One region of the Streptosporangium sp. NPDC050148 genome, then DNA from elsewhere that is predicted to be linked to it. Evidence: riboswitches for the same ligand, from Rfam matches in the RefSeq annotation. Region 1 holds a riboswitch; the other holds the start of a gene.
The links. Region 1 has a riboswitch for glycine ahead of gcvT (glycine cleavage system aminomethyltransferase GcvT). Riboswitches for the same ligand answer to the same signal wherever they lie in the genome.

Region 1 (10,818 bases):
CTTCGCCGACGCCGACCTGGAGCGGGCCGCGGCGACCGCGCCGTACGCGGTGTTCGACAACGCCGGCCAGGACTGCTGCGCGCGCTCCCGGATCCTGGTCGAGCGGAGCGCGTACGAGGAGTTCCTGGCCCGGTTCGGCGAGGCGGTGCTGGGCGTGCGGGTCGGCGACCCGCGCGACGAGGGCACCGAGATGGGCCCGCTGATCAGTTCCGAGCACCGCGAGCGGGTCGCCTCCTACGTCACCGAGGAGCCCCACCTGCGGGGCTCCTGCCCCGACGGGCCGGGGTTCTGGTACCCGGCGACCGTCCTGACGCCGCGCTCGACCGGCGACCGGGCGTTCACCGAGGAGATCTTCGGGCCGGTGGTGTCGGTGGTGCCGTTCGACGACGAGGCCGACGCGGTACGGATCGCCAACGACACCCCGTACGGGCTGAGCGGGTCCGTCTGGACCCGTGACGTCGGCCGGGCGCTGCGGGTGGCCAGGGCCGTCGAGGCGGGCAACCTCAGCGTGAACTCGCACTCCAGCGTCCGCTACTGGACGCCGTTCGGTGGCTTCAAGCAGTCGGGGCTCGGCCGTGAGCTGGGGCCGGACGCGCTGGCGGCGTTCACCGAGACCAAGAACGTCTTCATCTCCGAGGAGGAGTAGAACGATGCAGCGTCTGCAGGACCGGGTGACCGTGATCACCGGCGCCGGAAGCGGGATCGGCCTGGCCACCGCGCGCCGGTTCGCCGAGGAGGGCGCCCGCGTCGTCTGCGTGGACCTGGACGAGGAGACCGGCCGGGCCGCCGCCGCCGAGGTCGGCGGGCTGTTCGTGAGGGCCGACGTGACCGACGAGGACGACGTCGCCCGGGTGTTCGCCACCGCGTTCGACACCTACGGCAGCGTGGACGTCGCGTTCAACAACGCGGGCATCTCGCCGCCGGACGACGACTCGATCCTGGAGACCGGCATCGACGCCTGGCGCCGGGTCCAGGAGGTCAACCTCACCTCGGTCTACCTGTGCTGCAAGCACGTCATCCCGTACATGCGGCGCCAGGGCAAGGGCTCGATCGTCAACACCGCGTCGTTCGTGGCCGTGATGGGCTCGGCGACCAGCCAGATCTCCTACACCGCCTCCAAGGGCGGGGTGCTGGCCATGTCGCGCGAGCTGGGCGTGCAGTTCGCCCGCGAGGGCATCCGGGTCAACGCGCTCTGCCCGGGGCCGGTGAACACGCCGCTGCTGCGGGAGCTGTTCGCCAAGGACCCCGAGCGGGCCCAGCGCCGCCTGGTGCACGTCCCGCTGGGGCGCTTCGCCGAGGCGTCGGAGATCGCCGCCGCGGTGGCGTTCCTGGCCTCGGACGACGCCAGCTTCATCACCGGCTCGGAGTTCCTGGTGGACGGAGGCATCTCCGGCGCGTACGTCACCCCGCTGTAGGGGAGTCCCGGCCGGGCCCGCAGCCACCGGGCCCGGCCCCGTGAGAGCAAGGCAAGGCAAGGCAAGGCAAGGCAAGGCAAGAGATCATGTCCCGTCCCGTCATCGGCATCACCTGCTACGTCGAGCCCGCCCGGTTCACCGTCTGGGAGGTGACGACGGCGCTGCTGCCCTACGACTACGTCGACCATGTGGCCCGCGCGGGCGGGCAGCCGGTGATCGTGCCCCCGGCCGGTGACCCCGCGCCGCTGGTGGAGCGGCTGGACGGGCTGATCCTGGCCGGTGGCGGTGACGTCGGCCCGGAGCGGTACGGCCAGGAGCCGCACGCGAGGACCGGATACGTGCGGCCGTTCCGCGACGACGCCGAGCTGGGCCTGGTCCGGGCGGCGCTGGAGCGGGGGCTGCCCTTCCTGGGGGTCTGCCGGGGCATGCAGATCCTCAACGTCGCCCTGGGCGGCACCCTGCACCAGCACCTGCCCGACGTGGTCGGTCACTCCGGGCACGCCCCGGCCCCCGGGAGCCACGGCAGGATGCCGGTGCGCCTGGCCCCCGGCAGCCGGACCTCGAAGATCTTCGGCACCGAGACCGTGGACGTGGCCCACTACCACCACCAGGCCCTGGACCGGCCGGGCGAGGGCCTGACCGTGACCGCCCACTCCGAGGACGGCACGATCGAGGCCGTGGAGCTGGACGAGCACCCGTTCGCCGTCGCCGTCCAGTGGCACCCCGAGGCCGACGACGAGTCGGCCCTGTTCGAGGCCCTGGTCCGGCACACCGCCTGACCGGCCTTCGAGCCGGGCCCACCGGCGAGGGCGGCGGGGGATTCCGCTCGGCCGGTGCGGGCGGTTAGGCTGGCGGTGACACCGATGAATCCCGTGCGGGAGAGCGTCCTGACATCCAGGCCAGGACCCCTGAAGGAGCAAGCCCTCCCCGCGAACCTCTCAAGGCAAAGGACCGTGCGGGTAGGTGCTCTCTGGAAAGCAGGCCCCGTGGCCTCGCCGAAGGTGAAAGTCCGGCAAAAACCGGATGAAACTCTCAGGCACCCATGACAGAGGGGGAGGATGATCTCATCTGTCCCCTGCCTGAGGTGCGCACATGTCCCGACCTACGCCGTTGCGCGGCGTCCACGAGGCCCTCGGCGCGACGCTGACCGACTTCGCGGGATGGCTGATGCCGCTCCGCTACGGCAGTGAGTCCACCGAGCACAACGCGGTCCGCCGGGCGGCCGGCCTGTTCGACCTCTCCCACATGGGCGAGATCTTCGTGACCGGTCCGCAGGCCGCCGAGGCCCTCGACTACGCGCTGGTCGGCCACCTGTCCGCGCTGGAGCCCGGCCGCGCCCGCTACACGATGATCGTCGACGCCGGGGGCGGCGTGCTGGACGACCTGATCGTCTACCGGCTGGCCCCCGCCGAGTTCATGGTCGTCGCCAACGCGTCCAACTACCCGCGGGTGGCCGCCGAGCTGACCGGCCGCGCCAAGGGCTTCGACGCCGCGGTCGACGACCGTTCCGAACGGTACGCGCTGGTCGCGATCCAGGGCCCGCGCTCGGCGGAGATCCTGGCCGGTCTCACCGAGGCCGACCTGGACGGGCTGAAGTACTACGCGGGTCTGCCCGCCGTGGTCGCGGGCCACGAGGCCCTCATCGCCCGTACCGGGTACACCGGCGAGGACGGGTTCGAGCTGTTCGTCGCGGCCGAGGACGCCGAGGCGATCTGGTGCGCCCTCAGCGAGGCGGGCGCGCCGCACGGGCTGGTCCCGGCGGGCCTGTCCGCGCGCGACACCCTCCGTCTGGAGGCGGGCATGCCGCTCTACGGCAACGAGCTGTCGGCCGAGCTGACTCCGTTCGACGCCGGGCTGGGCCGTGTGGTGAGGTTTGACAAGCCGGGCGACTTCGTCGGCCGGGCCGCCCTCGAACCCCTCAGGGACGTCCCGCCGGGCCGCCGCCTGGTCGGCCTGGTCACGAGCGGCCGCAGGGTGCCCCGGCACGGGTACCCGGTGGTGGTCGCCGCCGACGGCACGGTCGTCGGGGAGGTCACCAGCGGGGCCCCCTCGCAGTCGCTGGGCAGGCCCATCGCCATGGCCTACGTGGACAACGGCCTGGCGTCGGGACTGGCCGTCGACATCCGGGGCAGCCGCGAACCGGTCGAGGTCGTCGCACTGCCTTTCTACAGGAGGACAAAATGAGCAGCATTCCCGAGGACCTGCACTACACCAAGGAACACGAGTGGGTCTCCGGAGTGGATGACGGCCTGACCCTCACCGTGGGGATCACCGCCTACGCGGCCGAGGCGCTGGGGGACGTGGTCTACGTGCAGATCCTCCCCGAGGTCGGCAGCACGGTCACCGCCGGCGACACCGTCGGCGAGGTGGAGTCGACCAAGTCGGTGAGCGACATCTTCGCGCCGGTCGGCGGTGAGGTCGTCGAGGTCAACCAGGCCGTCGTGGACGACCCCTCGCTGGTCAACGGCGACCCCTACGGGGAGGGATGGCTGTTCCGCATCCGACTGGAGGGCTCCGCCGACGACCTGCTGTCGCCGGAGGAGTACACCTCGCTCACCTCGGGTGAGTCCTGAGCCTCCGGCTCACCGGTACCCGGGCCACGCGCGTCCCCGGGCGCGCGTGGCCGCCCTCGCTGGGAGGATTCAGATGACGATCAGCGTCTTCGATCTCTTCAAGATCGGAATCGGCCCGTCCAGCTCGCACACGGGCGGCCCGATGGCCGCGGCCCACAGGTTCGCCCGCGGCCTGCACCGCGACGGCCTCCTGGAGAAGACCGCCCGGGTGAGCGCCGTCCTGTACGGCTCGCTCGGGCTGACCGGCAAGGGACACGGCAGCGACAAGGCCGTGCTGCTCGGCCTGTCCGGCGAGAAGCCCGAGCTGGTCGACGTCGACACCGTGGACGAGCGGCTGGCCGCCATGCGCGGGTCCGGCACGGTCTCGCTCTACGGCTCCCGCGAGATCCCGTTCGTCATCGGCGAGGACCTCGTCTTCGAACGCAAGATCTCCCTGCCCGGCCATCCGAACGGCATGCGCTTCACCGCGCTGGCGGAGTCCGGCGAGACGCTGCGCGAGCGGGTCTACTACTCGGTGGGCGGCGGCTTCGTGGTCGACGAGAACGCCACCGGTGCCGACCGGATCAAGCCCGACGACACGGTCGTCCCGTACCCGTTCGGCACGGCCGCCGAGCTGCTCGCCCAGTGCGCCGAGACCGGGCTGTCGATCTCGGGGCTGATGCTGGAGAACGAGCAGGCCTTCGGCCGCAGCGAGGCCGAGATCCGCGAGCGGCTGCTCGTGCTGTGGCGGGTCATGACCGAGTGCGTGAACCGGGGCATCGGCAAGGAGGGCGTGCTGCCCGGCGGCCTGAAGGTGCGCCGCCGCGCCCACCAGCTCCACCGGCAGCTGCGGAGCGAGACGCAGGAGAAGGACTCGCTGCAGACCATGGACTGGGTCTCGCTGTTCGCGCTGGCCGTCAACGAGGAGAACGCCGCGGGCGGCCGGATCGTCACCGCCCCCACCAACGGCGCCGCCGGCATCATCCCGGCGGTCCTCACCTACTACGACCGCTTCACGCCCGACGCCGACGACGAGGGCGTGATCCGCTTCCTGCTGACCGCGGGGGCGGTCGGCGTGCTCTTCAAGGAGAACGCCTCGATCTCCGGCGCCGAGGTCGGCTGCCAGGGCGAGGTCGGCTCGGCCTGCTCGATGGCCGCCGCCGGGCTCACCGAGGTGATGGGCGGCACCCCCGAACAGGTGGAGAACGCCGCCGAGATCGGCATCGAGCACAACCTGGGGCTGACCTGCGACCCGATCGGCGGGCTGGTGCAGATCCCGTGCATCGAGCGCAACGCGCTGGCCTCGATCAAGGCCATCGCCGCGGCCCGGATGGCGCTGCGCGGCGACGGCCGCCACTTCGTCTCGCTGGACAAGGCCATCAAGACGATGCGCGACACCGGCCGCGACATGCTCGACAAGTACAAGGAGACCAGCCGCGGCGGGCTCGCGGTGAACGTCATCGAGTGCTGAACCCGGGCCGGCCCACCGTCTCCGTGCTCCCCCGTCGTCCCCACCGCCTCCACCGGCGGGGGCGGCGGCGCGTCCGGTGACGCCTCGGCCGGGGGCGGTCGTCGCCCCGCGTCCCGGCCGCGACATATGGCCCGATCGACACCAAATCTCGTATCCCGGACGGGATGCCGTGATCCCGCGCCTATGCTGGGTGGCCTCAGCCGCAGGACTCGGGAGGTCGTGGTGGGGACGGGAACGCACGCGGTGAGCCCTTCCCGCCGTCCCGGCCCGGCCGCCCCCTCCCGTGGCCGGCGGGCGCTGCGCCTCCTGGCCTCGCACTGGGTCTTCGCGCTCGCCCTGCTGGCCGGTGGCGGGCTGCGCGCGCTGGCCGTACTCGGCTACCGCCCGGCCCTGTGGTTCTGGGCCGACTCCTTCGTCTACCTGAACGCCGGGCTCTCCCCGCGTCCCCTGGAGTCGCGCCCCGCCGGATACGCGCTGTTCCTGTGGATCCTCAAGCCGCTCTCCAGCGTCCAGGCCGTGGTCGTCGTCCAGCACCTCCTCGGGCTGGCCGTGGCGGTCTGTGTCTACCTGCTGCTGCGCAGGCTGGGCGGGCTGCCGGGGTGGGGGGCGACGCTGGCCGCGCTGCCCGCGCTGCTGGACGTCCACCAGGTCCAGCTCGAACACCTCGTCATGGCCGATCTGCTCTTCCAGTTCCTGGCGGTGCTGGCGGTGACGCTGCTGCTGTGGCGGCGGCGCCCGGCGACATGGGTCGCGGCGCTGGCCGGCGCGCTGCTGGCAGCGGCGACCGTCACCCGGACCGTCGGGCTGCCCCTGATCGCCGTCGTCCTGGTCTGCCTGCTGGTCCGCCGCGCCGGGTGGCGGGCGGTCGTCGCGGCCACGCTGACCGCCGCGATCGGCCTGGGCGGGTACGCGGCCTGGTTCGCGTCCGAGCACGGCACCTACGGGCTGACCCGGGGGAACGCGTTCCTGTGGGCGCGGACGATGACCTTCGCCGACTGCTCCGTCATCCGGCCTCCCGGCCCCGAGGCCGCCCTGTGCCCGGTCGAGCCCGCGGGGGCGCGCAAGGCACCGCCGGTCTACATCTGGGACGGCGACTCGCCGCTGAACAGGATCAAGGGGAGCTGGGCCGAGCGCGACGCCCTCGCCGGGGCCTTCGCGACCCGGGCCATCACGGCCCAGCCGGTGGACTTCCTGCGGACCGGCCTGCAGGACGTGGCCCACATCTTCGACTGGACGCGGCGCGTCTACCCGACCCCCGGGCCGCAGAGCGCCTACGTCTTCCCCGACACCGCCCGCCCCTTCCCCGCCGGGACCGCCTCGCAGGGCAGGACCGCAGAGGAGCTGACCACGGCCTACCAGGGCGCCTCCGGGGCGCCCGTCCTGGTCGAGCCGTACGCGGGGCTGCTGCGCGGCTACCAGGAGTACGGCTACGTGCGGGGGCCCTACCTCGCGGTCATCTGCCTGATCGGGCTGATCGGCGTGCTGATGCGGCTGCGCCGGTTCGGTGGCGCGGTGCTGCTGCCGTGGGCGGCCGGGACCGTGCTGCTGGTGCTGCCCCCCTTCATCGCGGCCTTCGACCACCGCTACGTCGTCCCCGCCCTCCCGCTGGTCTGCCTGGCCGCCGGGCTCGCCTTCGGCTCCCGGCGGCACGAGGAGCGCGTCCTGGGCGAGGTGCGCCCCGGGGACGGCGGTCCCGCCGACGACCCAGCGAACGGCCCGGTGGACGACCCGGCGGACGATCACGGCCGGGCCCCCCACGGGGAGCCGCCGTACGGGGAGAGCGAGGAGGACCACCGCTGGGCGTCCGGGCGGCCGGTGTACGCCAGCCCCGTCCCCGACCCCCGGGACCGTGCGCCGCGTCACGACGACGCGGCCGGGATGCCGCTCTTCGGGCGGCAGGGCCACGGCGGGTCAGCGACGCCGGACGTGCAGCCGCACCAGCACGCCGAGTTCTACCTCCCCGAGCGCCCGTCGGACCTTCCCCACGGCGTCCCGGTTGAGCCGCGCCACCAGCTTGCCGACATCGGTCCCTGGGGCGCAGACCACCGTGACGCGCAGCCGCTCGTCCCGTACATGCCTGACCCCGACCCGGGTGAGCCCTTCGACTTCTTTAAGGGCAACGGCGAGCACGGCCGTCCCCGTCCCGGCCCGCCTGCCGCACCGCCCCCGTCCCAGGGCGTGTAGCAGCCACCGCACCGCCAGGACCGCCAGCACCGTCAGGACCAGCGCGGCCGTCCAGCCCTGCCAGGGATGCTCGGCCAGCCACCCCGGAAGGCCGCGGTGCACGAGCCGGGCGCCCGGCCGGTGACCGGGGAGGTCGCCGCGTCCCCGCAGGAAGGCGTACAGCCCGGTGCAGCCGAGCACGGTGCCGGTGACGGCCAGGCCGATCCGGTTCCCCGTGTACGGCCTCACCGGCCCCTCCGCCTGCACAGGCGCACCATGACGTCGCCGCCGTACATCGAGCCCAGGCCCGCCAGGCGGTCGCCCACCGCGGTGCCCACCCGGCGCAGGACCGGCCCGGTCCGCTCGGCGTCGGTGAAGACCGTGACCTCGACGACCCGCGAGGCGAGCCGGACCCGCGCCCGGTTCACCTCCTCCACCGACTCGGCGGCCTCGCGCAGCGTACGGCGGAGCCCGGAGCGGGTGATGCCGATGACCAGGTGCGGATCGCCGGGCTCCAGCGGGACCAGCCGGGGCCGTCCCGGCAGGGCGGCGAGCGCGACCATCGTCGCGCCCGCCAGCATGGCGAGCGCCGCGACCGCGAAGACGGCGGGATCGGACCATCTCCACGAGCCCACGCCGTCGACGAGCAGGCGGTAGGGCTCGCGCGCGACCGGTGACTCCATCAGCAGGCCCACCGTCGTCGAGGCCGCGGCCGACAGCAGCACGGACACCGCCAGGGCCACCGGGACGCCCGCCGGGGTCCTGCCCGGCCGCAGCAGCCGCAGCGACCTGCGGCGGACCTCCTGGAACTGCTCGCCCGCGGCCTTGCCCGGCGAACCGCCGCCTCCCGAACCGCCGCTCCCCGAGCCGCCACCGCTTCCCGAGCCCGCCAGGATGTCCTGGAGAGTAGTCGTCATTCGTTCAGGTGTACGCGTCCCCGGGATCCCGGACGGGCCCTCCCCCGCCCACTTGCCCGATCTTGTGCTGTCACCGGCGGGAGCGTTGACCGTCCCCCGAAGCAATGTGAATATGGCTCATATTCGATGCGACCGGGTTATCCTGCGGACATGGACGACCGCCAGCGCTACGACCGGGCCACCGCCCACCTCGATCCCCCCTTCGCCGTCGTCGACCTGCCCGCCCTGCGCGCCAACGCGGCGGCGATGGTCCGGCGGGCCGCGGGCAAGCCGATCAGGGTCGCCAGCAAGTCCGTCCGTTCCCGGGCCCTGCTCGAACGGATCCTCGCCATGGACGGCTTCGACGGGATCATGGCCTTCACCCTTCCCGAGGCCCTCTGGCTGGTCTCCGGCGGGATGCGGGACGTCCTGGTCGCCTACCCCACCGCCGACCGCGCCGCGCTCGCCGAGCTGGCCGCCACCCCCCGCGCCGCCCAGGAGATCACCGTCATGGTGGACCGGGCCGAGCAGCTGGACCTCGTCGAGTCCGCCGTCGCCGGTGTCCGCGACCGCCAGGAGATCCGCCTCTGCCTGGACGTCGACGCGGGCTACCTCGCCTTCGGCGGCCGGTTCCGGGCGGGCGTCCGCCGCTCCCCCGTCCGGGACGCCGTCCAGGCCGCCGACCTGGCCACCGAGATCGCGAAACGGCCGGGCTTCCGCCTGGTGGGCCTGATGGCGTACGAGGCGCAGATCGCCGGGGTCGGGGACGACCTTCCCGGCAGGTCGGTCCGCACCCGGGCCGTCCGCTGGATGCAGGCCCGCTCCCGGCGCGAGCTGACAACGCGCAGGGGGCGGATCGTCCAGGCCGTACGGCAGATCAGCGACCTGGAGTTCGTCAACGGCGGCGGCACCGGCAGCATCGAGAAGACCACCCGGGAACGGGCCGTCACCGAGATCGCCGCGGGCTCCGGCTTCTTCCATCCCCGGCTGTTCGACTTCTACCGCGGCTTCACCGGCCGGCCCGCCGCGCTGTTCGCCCTGCCGGTGGTGCGCCGCCCGTCCCCGGGGGTGGTCACCGTCCTCGGCGGCGGCTACACCGCCTCCGGTCCCCCCGGCGCCGACCGCCTGCCCCAGCCCTACCTGCCGTGCGGGCTGCGCTACGACCCGGACGAGGGGGCGGGCGAGGTGCAGACCCCCCTGATCGGCCAGGCCGCCGAGGACCTGCGCCCCGGCGACCGGGTGTGGTTCCGGCACGCCAAGGCCGGCGAGCTCTGCGAGCGCTTCACCAGCCTGCACCTGATCGAGGGGGACGAGGTCGTGGACGAGGTCCCCACCTACCGGGGCGAGGGTCACGCCTTTCTCTGACCTGCGGGCCCCGGCCTCCCGCGCCGGGACCACGACCACGCCTTGGCCGGTGGCGCCTTGCCGGGACGCCTCAGGCTCCCTACCGCGACGCCTTAGTGCCTTATCGGGACGCCTTACCGGTGGCGCCCTACCGGTGGCGCCGCCTCCACAGCATGACCATCGCGCTGAGCGCCAGCACCGCCCCCACGCCGATCAGGACCGGCGCCAGGTCCGGCCGGTCGTCCTCCCACAGGTCGTCCGGCTCACCGGCGGCCCGCACCGGCTTCGGCCCGGCGACACCGCCCACCAGGTCGCCGACCTGGGCGACCAGGTGCTCCGCGTTCGCCCTGACCTTGGCCACGCCACGCTCCGCGACCCGCTTCGGGCTCACCCGGTCCGCGATGGCGTCCACCGTCTGGGCCAACTCCGCGCGCGTGCGCTCGATCTGCCGTTCCAATTCCGCGGGATCGGTGTCCGCCATGGCTATCCTCCCCTACACCTCGATGTCGATCAGTCTGTCAGGTCCGGTCCACCCGCGGCACTTCGGGCAGGCCGGTAAGTTGACCCGGGAACCATTCCTCGGAGGAACACCATGAAACTCGAGCCGGGCGACGCCGCCCCGGACTTCACGCTTCCCGCCGCCGACGGCACCACCGTGTCGCTGGAGACCTACCGCGGCAGGCGCGTGATCCTCTACTTCTACCCCGCCGCGATGACCCCGGGCTGCACCAAGCAGGCCTGCGACTTCCGCGACAGCCTCGACTCCCTGACCTCGGCCGGGGTCGCCGTCCTCGGCGTGTCGAAGGACACCCCGGCCAAGCTCGCGAAGTTCGCCGAGCACGACGCCCTGACCTTCCCGCTCCTGTCGGACCCCGGCCTGGAGGTGCACAGGGCCTACGACGTCTACGGCGAGAAGACGATGTACGGGAAGACCACCATGGGGGTCATCCGCTCCACCTTCGTCATCGACGCCGACG
Region 2 (10,818 bases), on a different contig from region 1:
GGTCGGGTGACGTGTTCCCCCGGCTGCTGGAGCGCGGGGCCCCGCTCTACGGCTACGTGGCCGAGGGCTACTGGGAGGACGTCGGCACCCACGAGAGCTACCTCAAGGCCCAGGCCGACGTCCTGTCGGGACGGGTCAGGGTCGACATCGACGCCTTCGAGGTCTCGCCCGGCGTCTGGGTCGCCGAGGGCGCCTCGGTGGACGCCGACGCCGTCCTGAAGGGCCCGCTCTACATCGGTGACTACGCCAAGGTCGAGGCCGGGGCCGAACTGCGCGAGTACACCGTGCTGGGCAGCAACGCGGTGGTGCGGGAGGGGGCGTTCCTGCACCGCGCGGTCGTCCACGACAACGTCTACGTCGGGCCCAGCGCCCACCTGCGCGGCTGTGTGATCGGCAAGAACACCGACCTGATGACCGCGGCCCGGGTCGAGGAGGGCGCCGTCGTCGGCGACGAGTGCATCATCGAGGCCGAGGCGTACATCTCCTCCGGGGTCAAGATCTACCCGTTCAAGACCATCGAGGCCGGGGCGGTGATCAACAACAGCGTCATCTGGGAGCCTCGCGCCCAGCGCAACCTGTTCGGCCCGCGCGGGGTCTCCGGGCTGGTCAACGTGGAGATCACCCCCGAGCTGTGTGTACGGCTGGCCAGCGCCTACGCCACCACGCTGAAGAAGGGCGCCTCGGTCATCACCTCCCGCGACTCCTCCCGCGCCGCGCGGGCGCTGAAGCGGGCGGTGATCAGCGCCCTGAACGCCAGCGCGATCAACGTGCTCGACCTGGAGGCGGCCCCGCTGCCGGTGGCCCGCTTCCACACCGCCAGGGAGAAGGCGGTGGGCGGCATCGCGCTGCGCACCACCCCGGGCGACCCGCAGAGCGTCGACATCGTCTTCATGGACGAGAACGGCGCGGACCTGTCCCCGCCGGCCCAGCGCAAGCTGGACCGGGTCTTCTCCCGCCAGGAGTTCCGCCGCGCCTTCCCCGGCGAGATCGCCGAGCTGAGCTTTCCGGCCAGGTCGGTGGAGGACTACACGCACGAGCTGCTGCGCCTGGTGGACATCAGCGGGGTCCGCGACGCCGACATGAAGGTCGTGGTCGACTGCGCGGGCGGGACGTCCTCGCTGGTGCTGCCCAGCCTTCTCGGCCGGGTCGGGGTGGACGTGCTGACCGTCAACAACCGGCTGGACGACGCCTCGCCCACCGAGACCCTCGCCGAGCGCCGCCGCGACCTGCAGCGCCTGTCGGAGCTGGTCAGCTCCTCCAGGGCGGCCTTCGGGGTGCGCTTCGACCCGGTGGGGGAGCGGGTGGCGCTGGTGGACGAGATGGGCCAGCTGATCAGCGAGGAGCGGGCCCTGCTGGTGGTGCTCGACCTGGTCGCGGCCGAGCGGCGCGGCGGCCGGGTGGCGCTGCCGGTCACCACCACCCGGGTGGCCGAGCAGGTCTGCAGGTTCCACGGGGTCCAGGCCGAGTGGACCGCCACCGCGACCGACGCGCTCACCGCAGCCGCCAGGGGCCCTGAGATGATCTTCGCCGCGGACGGGCGCGGGGGCTTCATCGTCCCGGAGTTCGGGCCCACCGTGGACGGCCTGGCGGTCTTTCTGCGCCTGCTGGGGCTGGTGGCCAGGACCCGGCTCTCGCTCAGCCAGATCGACGCCAGGATCCCCGAGGCCAGGCTGCTGCGCCGTACCGTGCCGACCCCGTGGGCGGCCAAGGGCGCGGTGATGCGCTCGGTCATCGAGGCCGCCGAGCACCACCTGATCGACACCACCGACGGGGTACGGGTGGTCGCCGAGGACGGCGGCTGGGCCCTGGTGCTGCCCGACCCCACCGAGGCGGTCACCCACCTGTGGGCCGAGGGCTTCGACGTCGACTCCGCCCAGGTCATGATCGAACGCTGGGCACGGGTGGTCGAGGAGGCCGCCGGAGGCTGACGGCCCTCCGGGGGCGTTCCCCCGGGGGCCTCCAAAGAACCGGACATCAAGAACGAAGGGTGCTTTAGTCCCGTTGTCGGGCGTTGTGGACCGAGCGAATGCGACAAACACAGCGCGGCACCATGGACCGGGGACGTACCCCGCTGTAACTTTGTCACCGACCGTACCCGCGGTTCAGCGTCAGCCTTGACCTTCGCGTCTCATCACTGTATGTTGCGGCATTCGCAGTCTGAGAAATCCCTTGAGAAGCGAAGAAGCGAGGCGCGCGCATCACTGAGCACCGTTGCCGCGTCTTCGCGGTAGGAGGCCGAGCCGATCGATGCCGAGCGTCTACTGCACGCAGTGCGGTCATGCCAATCCTGAGGATGCCCGTTTCTGTTCACGATGCGGGTCGCCGCTTACCAGGTCCGACACACCCGGGGACAGCACGTCGACGATCTCCCTCTCCGGGATCGAGGCCTACGAGGCGGAGACCGGGGAGACGCTTCTCGCCGAACGGCAGGCCGTGGAGCAGTTGCCTCCGGGCAGCGCGTTGCTGGTGGCGATGCGCGGCCCGAACGCCGGCAGCCGCTTCCTGCTCGACAGCGATCTCACCACCGTGGGCCGTCACCCCGAGAGCGACATCTTCCTCGACGACATCACGGTCTCGCGCCGCCACGTGGAGTTCTACCGGCGCGGCGGCGGGGTCTTCACCGTCCGCGACGTCGGAAGCCTGAACGGCACCTACGTGAACCGCGAGCGCATCGAGGAGGTCCCGCTCTACGGCGGGGACGAGGTGCAGATCGGCAAGTTCCGCCTGGTCTTCCTCACCCGCGGCGCCGCTGGAGGATGATGAGCTCGCAGGCCGCTCGTGCGCACATGAGCATCGGGGAGGTGCTCGCCCTCCTTCAGGGCGAGTTCCCCGATGTCAGCATCTCCAAGATTCGCTTCCTGGAGGGCGAGGGGCTGATCGAACCGGAGCGCAGTCCCTCCGGGTACCGGAAGTTCACCTACGCCGACGTCGAGCGGCTGCGCTACATCCTCAGCGAGCAGCGGGACCGCTACCTGCCGCTGCGCGTGATCAAGGACCGGCTGGAGGCCGCCGACCGCGAGGAGCGCCCCGTGGCCCGCCCGCGGGCCGTCCCGGACGAGGGGCCCGGTGAGATCCGTCTCACCCGCGACGAGCTGCTGAGCGCCGCCGAGCTCGACGAGGAGACCCTGGCCGAGCTGGAGGACTACGGGCTGCTGGCCGCCGTGGCCCGCTACTACGACGCCGAGGCGCTCGCCGTGGCCCGCAGCGTCGGGGCCCTGGCCGCCTTCGGCCTGCGCGCCCGCCACCTGAGGGCCGTCAGGGCCGCCGCGGAACGCGAGGCCGGGCTGGTGGAGCAGGCCGTGGCGCCGCTGCTGCGCCGCCGGGGGCCGGGCGCGATCGACCAGGCCGACGAGACCGCCAGGGAGATCTCCGGCCTGTTGCTGGAATTGCACGCCTCGCTCCTGCGTTCGGGCGTTCGTGGGGCCCTGGGCCGGTGAGAACCTGCCCAGGCACTCGTACCCCACGAGTGTTACGTTGAACAAACCGGTCGGAATCCAGCGAAGCGGAGCAGCCCGTGTTGCAGATGGAGGTCGTGGGCGTTCGAGTCGAGATGCCCTCCAACCAGCCGATCGTCTTGTTGAAGGAGGCGCAGGGAGAGCGTTACCTGCCCATCTGGATCGGCATGACCGAGGCCACGGCGATCGCCATGGCCCAGGCCGAGGAACCACCGCCTCGGCCGCTCACCCATGACCTGTTCCGGGACGTGCTCGACGGACTCGGCGTCCGGCTGAACACGGTCAACATCGTCGCCCTGCGCGACGGGATCTTCTTCGCCGATCTCGTCTTCTCCAACGGGGTGGAGGTGAGCGCGCGTCCCTCCGACTCGATCGCCTTGGCACTGCGCACCGGCGCACGTATCTTCGCGAGTGAGGAGGTGGTCCGGGAGGCAGGGGTGATCATTCCCGACGACCAGGAGGACGAGGTGGAGAAGTTCAGGGAGTTCCTTGACACGATCACGCCCGAGGACTTCGGCCGCGCGGGGTAGGAATTTCGGTGCATTTACGCTTCACGACGCGCCGGGTGGGGTCGTTGACTGGACTTGGCCCCAGTCCTACGGTGCAAGTGAAACCCACGGCCGTGCGTAAACCCCCAGATCAGGCCGTGGGATGAGAGAAAGCCGGAGGTCCGCGTGGCGGTCAGCAGCGGCGAGGGTAGAAACGCCGATCAGGATGACCCGGAACGGCGCCAGTCGGCACGTCAGCGCGCGGGTGAAGAGGGTCTGCTGTTCGACGGGGAACCGGTGAACACGCCCGCCGACCTCGGCTACCGGGGCCCGACGGCCTGTTCCGCGGCCGGGATCACCTACCGGCAACTCGACTACTGGGCGCGTACCGGCCTGGTCGAGCCCACCGTGCGGGCCGCGCACGGCTCGGGCTCCCAGCGGCTGTACGGCTTCCGCGACATCCTGGTCCTCAAGGTCGTCAAGCGCCTGCTCGACACCGGCGTCTCCCTCCAGCAGATCCGCATCGCCGTACAGCACCTGCGCGACCGGGGCGTCAACGACCTCGCCCAGATCACCCTGATGAGCGACGGGGTCAGCGTCTACGAGTGCACCTCGCCCGACGAGGTCATCGACCTGCTCCAGGGCGGTCAGGGAGTCTTCGGCATAGCGCTCGGACGGGTCTGGCAGGAGGTGGAGGGCTCCCTCGCGGATCTTCCCGGCGAACGCGCGGAGTCGGGCGGAGGCCCTTTAGGCGATCATCACGCCGATGAGCTCGCCCGGCGTCGCAGAGCACGACGAACAGGGTAAACTCGGACTCGCCACTGACCCTGTGCGGGAGAGTCCCCGGCACGACCGGGGCGCCGAAGGAGCAACCTCCCCGGAATCTCTCAGGCACCCTGTACCGCACGGACGAGGCAACTCTGGAAAGCAGGCACACCGGCCAGGTGTGCCTCACCGACGGTGCAAGCCTCCCGTCACGGGCAGGTGAAGCTCTCAGGTCGCGGCACCGGCCGCGATGACAGAGGGGGAGACTCCGGTCGCACGCCCGCGCCCGGCGCCGGTCTCCACCCCGTCTGGGAGGCTTTCCATGACCGATCTGTCCCCGCTCGGCGAGCTCGCCGCCCCACCGTTCGCGACCCGCCACATCGGGCCCGACGACGCCGAGCAGACCCGCATGCTGGAGGCGGTCGGCTTCGCCTCCGTCGCCGACCTGGTCGCGGTGGCCGTGCCCGAGGCGATCCGCTCGGCCGAGCGGCTGAACCTGCCCCCGGCCGCCTCCGAGGCCGAGGCCCTGGCCGAGCTGCGCGTCCTGGCCGGGCGCAACACCGTGATGACCTCGATGATCGGCCTGGGCTACCACGACACGATCACGCCGGCCGTCATCCGCCGCAACCTGCTGGAGAACCCGGGCTGGTACACCGCGTACACGCCCTACCAGCCGGAGATCTCCCAGGGCCGGCTGGAGGCCCTGCTCAACTTCCAGACCGTGGTCTCGGACCTGACCGGCCTGGACGTCGCCGGCGCCTCCCTGCTGGACGAGGCCACCGCGGCCGCCGAGGCGATGACCCTGGCCCGGCGCGCGGGCCGCAGCCCGTCGAAGGTGTTCGTGGTGGACGCCGACGCCCTTCCGCAGACCAAGGCGGTGCTGCGCACCCGTGCCGAGCCGCTCGGCATCGAGCTGGTCGAGAGCGACCTGGCCGGCGAGCTGCCCGACTGCTTCGGCGTGCTCGTGCAGTACCCCGGCGCCAGCGGCCGGATCCGCGACTTCCGCGGCGTGTCCGAGGCCGCCCACGCCCGCGGCGCCCAGGTGGTCGCCGCCGCCGACCTGCTCGCCCTCACCCTGCTGGCCGCCCCCGGCGAGCTCGGCGCCGACATCGCGATCGGCTCCACCCAGCGCTTCGGCGTCCCGCTGGGCTTCGGCGGCCCCCACGCGGCCTACATGGCGGTCCGCGACGGCCTCCAGCGCCAGCTTCCCGGCCGCCTGGTCGGCGTCTCCCAGGACGCGGACGGCCGCCCGGCGTACCGCCTCGCGCTGCAGACCCGCGAGCAGCACATCCGCCGGGAGAAGGCCACCAGCAACATCTGCACCGCCCAGGTCCTGCTCGCGGTGATCGCCGGCATGTACGCCGTCTACCACGGCCCCGAGGGCCTGCGCAGGATCGGCCGCCGCACCCACCGCCACGCCGTGGTCCTCGCCGAGGGCCTGCGCCAGGGCGGCGTCGAGGTCGTGCACGACACCTTCTTCGACACCGTGCTCGCCCGGGTGCCCGGCCGGGCCGCCGCGATCGTCGCCACCGCCCGCGACAACGAGGTGAACCTGCGCCTGGTCGACGACGACCACGTGGGGATCACCTGCGACGAGCGGACCGAGCTGCTGCACCTGGAGCAGGTCCTGGCCGCCTTCGAGGTCGCCGGCGTCGTCCCGGCCGACCTGGACGCCGCCGCCCACGACGCGCTGCCCGACGCGCTGGCGCGGACCGGCGACTACCTGACCCACCCGGTCTTCCACGCCCACCGCTCCGAGACGGCCATGCTGCGCTACCTGCGCAGGCTCCAGGACAAGGACGTCGCGCTCGACCGGTCGATGATCCCGCTGGGCTCCTGCACCATGAAGCTCAACGCGACCACCGAGATGGAGCCGATCACCTGGCCCGAGTTCGCGGGCCTGCACCCCTACGCCCCCGAGGACCAGGCCCGGGGCTACCTGGAGCTGATCGCGGAGCTGGAGCGCTGGCTGGCCGAGGTCACCGGCTACGACGCCGTGTCGCTCCAGCCGAACGCCGGCTCCCAGGGCGAGTTCGCCGGCCTGCTGGCCATCCGCGCCTACCACGCCTCGCGCGGCGAGTCCGAGCGCGACGTCTGCCTGATCCCCTCCTCCGCGCACGGCACCAACGCCGCCAGCGCCGTCATGGCGGGCATGCGGGTGGCCGTGGTGGCCTGCGACGACGAGGGGAACGTGGACCTCGGCGACCTGGTCGCGAAGATCGACAAGCACCGTGACCGGCTCGCCGCGATCATGGTGACCTACCCGTCCACGCACGGCGTGTACGAGGAGACGATCGTCCGGGTCTGCGAGCTGGTGCACGAGGCCGGCGGCCAGGTCTACGTCGACGGCGCCAACCTCAACGCGCTGGTCGGCCTGGCCAGGCCGGGCGAGTTCGGCGCGGACGTCTCCCACCTGAACCTGCACAAGACCTTCTGCATCCCGCACGGCGGCGGCGGCCCCGGGGTCGGGCCGGTCGCGGTCCGCGCCCACCTGGCCGACCACCTGCCCGGCCACCCGCTGCGCGAGGGCACCACCGTCGGCCCGGTCTCGGCCGCCCCGTACGGCTCGGCCGGCATCCTGCCGATCTCCTGGGCCTACATCCGGATGATGGGCGCCGACGGCCTCAAGGCGGCCACCGAGCAGGCCATCCTGTCGGCCAACTACCTGGCCCGCAGGCTCGGCCCCCACTACCCGGTCCTCTACACCGGCCGCGGCGGCCTGGTGGCCCACGAGTGCATCGTGGACCTGCGCCAGATCACCAAGGAGACCGGCGTGACCGTCGACGACGTGGCCAAGCGCCTGGTCGACTACGGTTTCCACGCGCCGACCATGTCCTTCCCGGTGGCCGGGACGCTGATGATCGAGCCGACCGAGAGCGAGGACCTGGCAGAGCTCGACCGGTTCTGCGAGGCGATGATCGCCATCCGCGGCGAGATCGCCAAGGTCGCCTCGGGCGACTACGACAGGACCGACAACCCGCTGCGCAACGCCCCGCACACGGCCGACAGCCTGACCGCCGACGAGTGGGAGCACGGCTACACCCGCACCGAGGCGGCCTACCCGCTGCCGTCGCTGCGCGAGGGCAAGTACTGGTCGCCGGTCCGGCGCATCGACCAGGCCTACGGCGACCGCAACCTGGTCTGCTCCTGCCCGCCGCTGGAGTCCTACGAGGACTGATCCGCCCGCGCGGTCCCGGGGCGGTCCCCGGAGGATGCGGCGGCCTCTCGGGCGCTCCGCCGCAAGGCGCCCGGTGAGCGGTCCGGGCCCCGCGCGGAGCCGGCCCGGATCGCGCGAACCCCGTGCAGGCCGCAGATCCACGCGGAATGTGCCGGGACGGACGGCGCCCCGAGTCGTTAGGCTCGGGGCGTCTCCGTATCCGGGAAGGACCCTGCATGCCTGAGGTGGACACCCGTCCCTTGGACACCGCGCGAAGACTGGCCGAGTCCGGCGACCTCGACGCCGCCGCCACGATCTTCGCGGAGCTGGCCGCCGACCCCGACGAGCCCGACCGCGCCCAGGCGGCGGTGGGCCTCGCGGTCGTGCTCGAGGAGCGCGGGGACGTGCCCGGCTCCCGCGCGGCCGCGCGCACCGCGCTGGCGACCGGGCACCCGGAGTTCGCCGCCCAGGCCGCCTGCCTGCTCGCCGGGAGCTTCGAACGGGAGGGCCTGACCGCCCAGGCCCGCGCCGCCTGGCAGGCCGCCCTGGGCGTCGGCCACCCCGACTACGTCCCCCCGGCGCACATGGGCCTTGCCAGGCTCGCCACCGACGCCGAGGAGGCGGAGCGCTCGCTGCGCCAGGCCCTGGCCACCGCCGACCCGGAGATCTCCTCCCACGCGGCCCAGGAGCTGGCCGAGGGGTTCCTGGAGGAGGGCGAGCCGGGCGAGGCCGCACGGGTGCTCATGGAGGCCCTCTCGGTGCCCGAGGTGATCGAGGCGGCACGGCTGAGGGTGATGCTCGGCATCGCCCACCTGGAGCTGGCGTGCGCCGAGTTCTCGGCCGCGGTCGAGGAGGGCGGCGACGACGGCGACGGTGGCGACGGTGGCGACACGGAGACCGGCGCGCTGGCCATCGAGCTGCTGGCCCGCACGCTCCCGTTGCGGGGACGGGACGAGGACGCCGAGCGGGTCTGGCGCTACGGCCTCGACAGCGCCGACGCCGATCTGGCCGGGAAGGTCAGGCTCCGGCTCGACCGGGACCTGTGAGGCGGGCCGGCGCCGATCGGCACCGGCCGGCGCCGGCCGGCGGGGCGGACCGGGGCGTCAGTCGCGTCCCCGCCAGCCGTTCACGGCGTGGGCGAAGTTGATCGCGACGATGCCGGCCCAGGCCAGCAGCAGCCCGGCGGTGCCCGCCTCGGCCGCCGCGACGACGGTCAGCGGGACGCCGATGCCCATCGACCCCAGCGCGATCGCGACCGACGGGTTCCTGCCCGGACGCCGCGCCTTCGACGCCTCGGCGGCGTACACCTCCGCGTGCACCCGCTGGGCGATGGTCGCGTCGAGGCGCGACACGAACGACTCGATCAGCGCAGCCTCGTACTCCGGGCCGAGATCCCGGCGAGCCTCGACGGTGGCGCGCATGTCCTGGCGGATATCGTGATGATTCTGCACGCTCCGATTGTCGCCCCCGCCCGCCCGCCTGACATCAGTCGTTAGGACGAGATCCGTGCCCGTCTCCCGGCCCCCATCCCCCGACGGTGTCCCTCCCGGGTCCCACGACGACGTCCCCGGGGCCACGTCCCCCCGGACGGTCTCCATGGAGATCACGACCCCGCACGGGCCGGCCCGGGTGGAGATCGACGAGGTGGCCGACCCGCGTTTCCTGCTCGTGCTGACCCACGGCTCGGCCGGGGGAGTGGACGCCCCCGACCTGCTGGCCGTACGGGACGCCGCGACGGCGATCGGCGCGACGGTCGCCCGGGTCCTGCAGCCGTTCCGGATGCGGGGGGCTCGCGCGCCCGGCTCGGCCGCCAGGCAGGACGAGGCGTGGCGGGCACTGGTGGCGGAGCTGCGCGGGCGCTACCCGGGGCTGGCGCTGGCGCAGGGCGGCCGGAGCAACGGGGCCAGGGTCGCCTGCCGTACGGCGGGGGCGGTCGGGGCCCGCGCGGTGGTGGCGCTGGCGTTCCCCCTGCACCCGCCGAAGAAGCCGGAGCGCTCCCGCGCCGCGGAACTGCGCGAGGCCGGGGTCGACGTGCTGGTGGTGAACGGGGACCGCGACCCGTTCGGCGTGCCCGAGGCGGCGGACGCCGCCCGCCTGGTGGTACTGCCGGGCGAGGGGCACGACCTCACGAAGGATCCCGCGGGCGTGGGAGAGCTGGTCGCCGGGTGGCTCGACGCGACGATGGGGTGACGGCGGGGTGACGACGGGGTCCGGGGCGGGGTGACCCGTCCCTGTGACCGGATCCGGCCGTCACGTCCCCCGGGGAAGGGCCTGCCGGGGCGGGCGCGGTGCGAACCGGCTCCCTCCGGCGGCCCGGCGGGGTGACCCGATGGTCAGCCGACGCCCACCAGGGGCCGGTGCGGCTCGATGACGGCACCGTCGGGCAGGAGCTCGCCGGTGTCGTCGAACAGCACCACACCGTTGCAGAGCAGGCTCCAGCCCTGCTCGGGGTGGGCCGCCAGGGTGCGGGCGGCTTCGCGGTCCAGCGCGTCGGCGGACGGACAGGACGGCTCGTGCGGGCACATCGGCGTGCCTCCGGATCTCTCGTGTCGGCTCACCCGGGTCACATCGGGCATGGAGTGGGCATCGGACATCCGGCGGCACCGTCACCGATGGGACTCCGTTCCCACGTGTGACGGGGGACGAGCATCTGAATGTTGACATATGACCATACAGGCGCTCGTAACAGAACGAGGCCCGTACATCAAGCAGATCAAGTGTGCGATCGATCGCACCTTGGCGACATAGCCCGTTAGGACTGTTTGTGAACCGGAGGGGGCCAGTCCCTCAGGGCCGTATCACGTGATGTGACCTATAACACAGCATGCCTGATATAAGGACATTCGACCAAGGGTGACACGCCGAGCGGAGAGTAAACGATCGGTGACGGATTCCTGACACGCCGGGGAGCCCGCCGGTGGCCCGTCGTCCGGCCTCTCCCGCGGGCCCGGGC

Region 2: it holds a riboswitch for glycine, as region 1 does, so the genes downstream of both, gcvP (aminomethyl-transferring glycine dehydrogenase) here and gcvT (glycine cleavage system aminomethyltransferase GcvT) in region 1, are expected to answer to the same signal.

What each region holds. Positions count from the first base shown of each region.
Region 1 covers NZ_JBVJIA010000009.1:250,014-260,831, reverse strand. The annotation lists gene ACZ6RT_RS13255 (aldehyde dehydrogenase family protein) at 1-646, shown strand, start outside; gene ACZ6RT_RS13250 (3-oxoacyl-ACP reductase) at 651-1,415, shown strand; gene ACZ6RT_RS13245 (gamma-glutamyl-gamma-aminobutyrate hydrolase family protein) at 1,502-2,194, shown strand; glycine riboswitch at 2,281-2,379, shown strand; glycine riboswitch at 2,380-2,474, shown strand; gene gcvT (glycine cleavage system aminomethyltransferase GcvT) at 2,508-3,599, shown strand; gene gcvH (glycine cleavage system protein GcvH) at 3,596-3,988, shown strand; gene ACZ6RT_RS13230 (L-serine ammonia-lyase) at 4,062-5,438, shown strand; gene ACZ6RT_RS13225 (hypothetical protein) at 5,661-7,622, shown strand; gene ACZ6RT_RS13220 (DUF6286 domain-containing protein) at 7,847-8,518, opposite strand; gene ACZ6RT_RS13215 (amino acid deaminase/aldolase) at 8,669-9,862, shown strand; gene ACZ6RT_RS13210 (DUF3618 domain-containing protein) at 9,990-10,322, opposite strand; gene bcp (thioredoxin-dependent thiol peroxidase) at 10,434-10,818, shown strand, end outside.
Region 2 covers NZ_JBVJIA010000051.1:11,084-21,901, reverse strand. The annotation lists gene ACZ6RT_RS35130 (sugar phosphate nucleotidyltransferase) at 1-1,928, shown strand, start outside; gene ACZ6RT_RS35125 (FHA domain-containing protein) at 2,248-2,760, shown strand; gene ftsR (transcriptional regulator FtsR) at 2,787-3,437, shown strand; gene ACZ6RT_RS35115 (bifunctional nuclease family protein) at 3,515-3,985, shown strand; gene ACZ6RT_RS35110 (MerR family transcriptional regulator) at 4,130-4,750, shown strand; glycine riboswitch at 4,766-4,857, shown strand; gene gcvP (aminomethyl-transferring glycine dehydrogenase) at 5,031-7,886, shown strand; gene ACZ6RT_RS35100 (tetratricopeptide repeat protein) at 8,102-8,911, shown strand; gene ACZ6RT_RS35095 (hypothetical protein) at 8,969-9,316, opposite strand; gene ACZ6RT_RS35090 (alpha/beta hydrolase family protein) at 9,462-10,055, shown strand; gene ACZ6RT_RS35085 (DUF5999 family protein) at 10,199-10,390, opposite strand.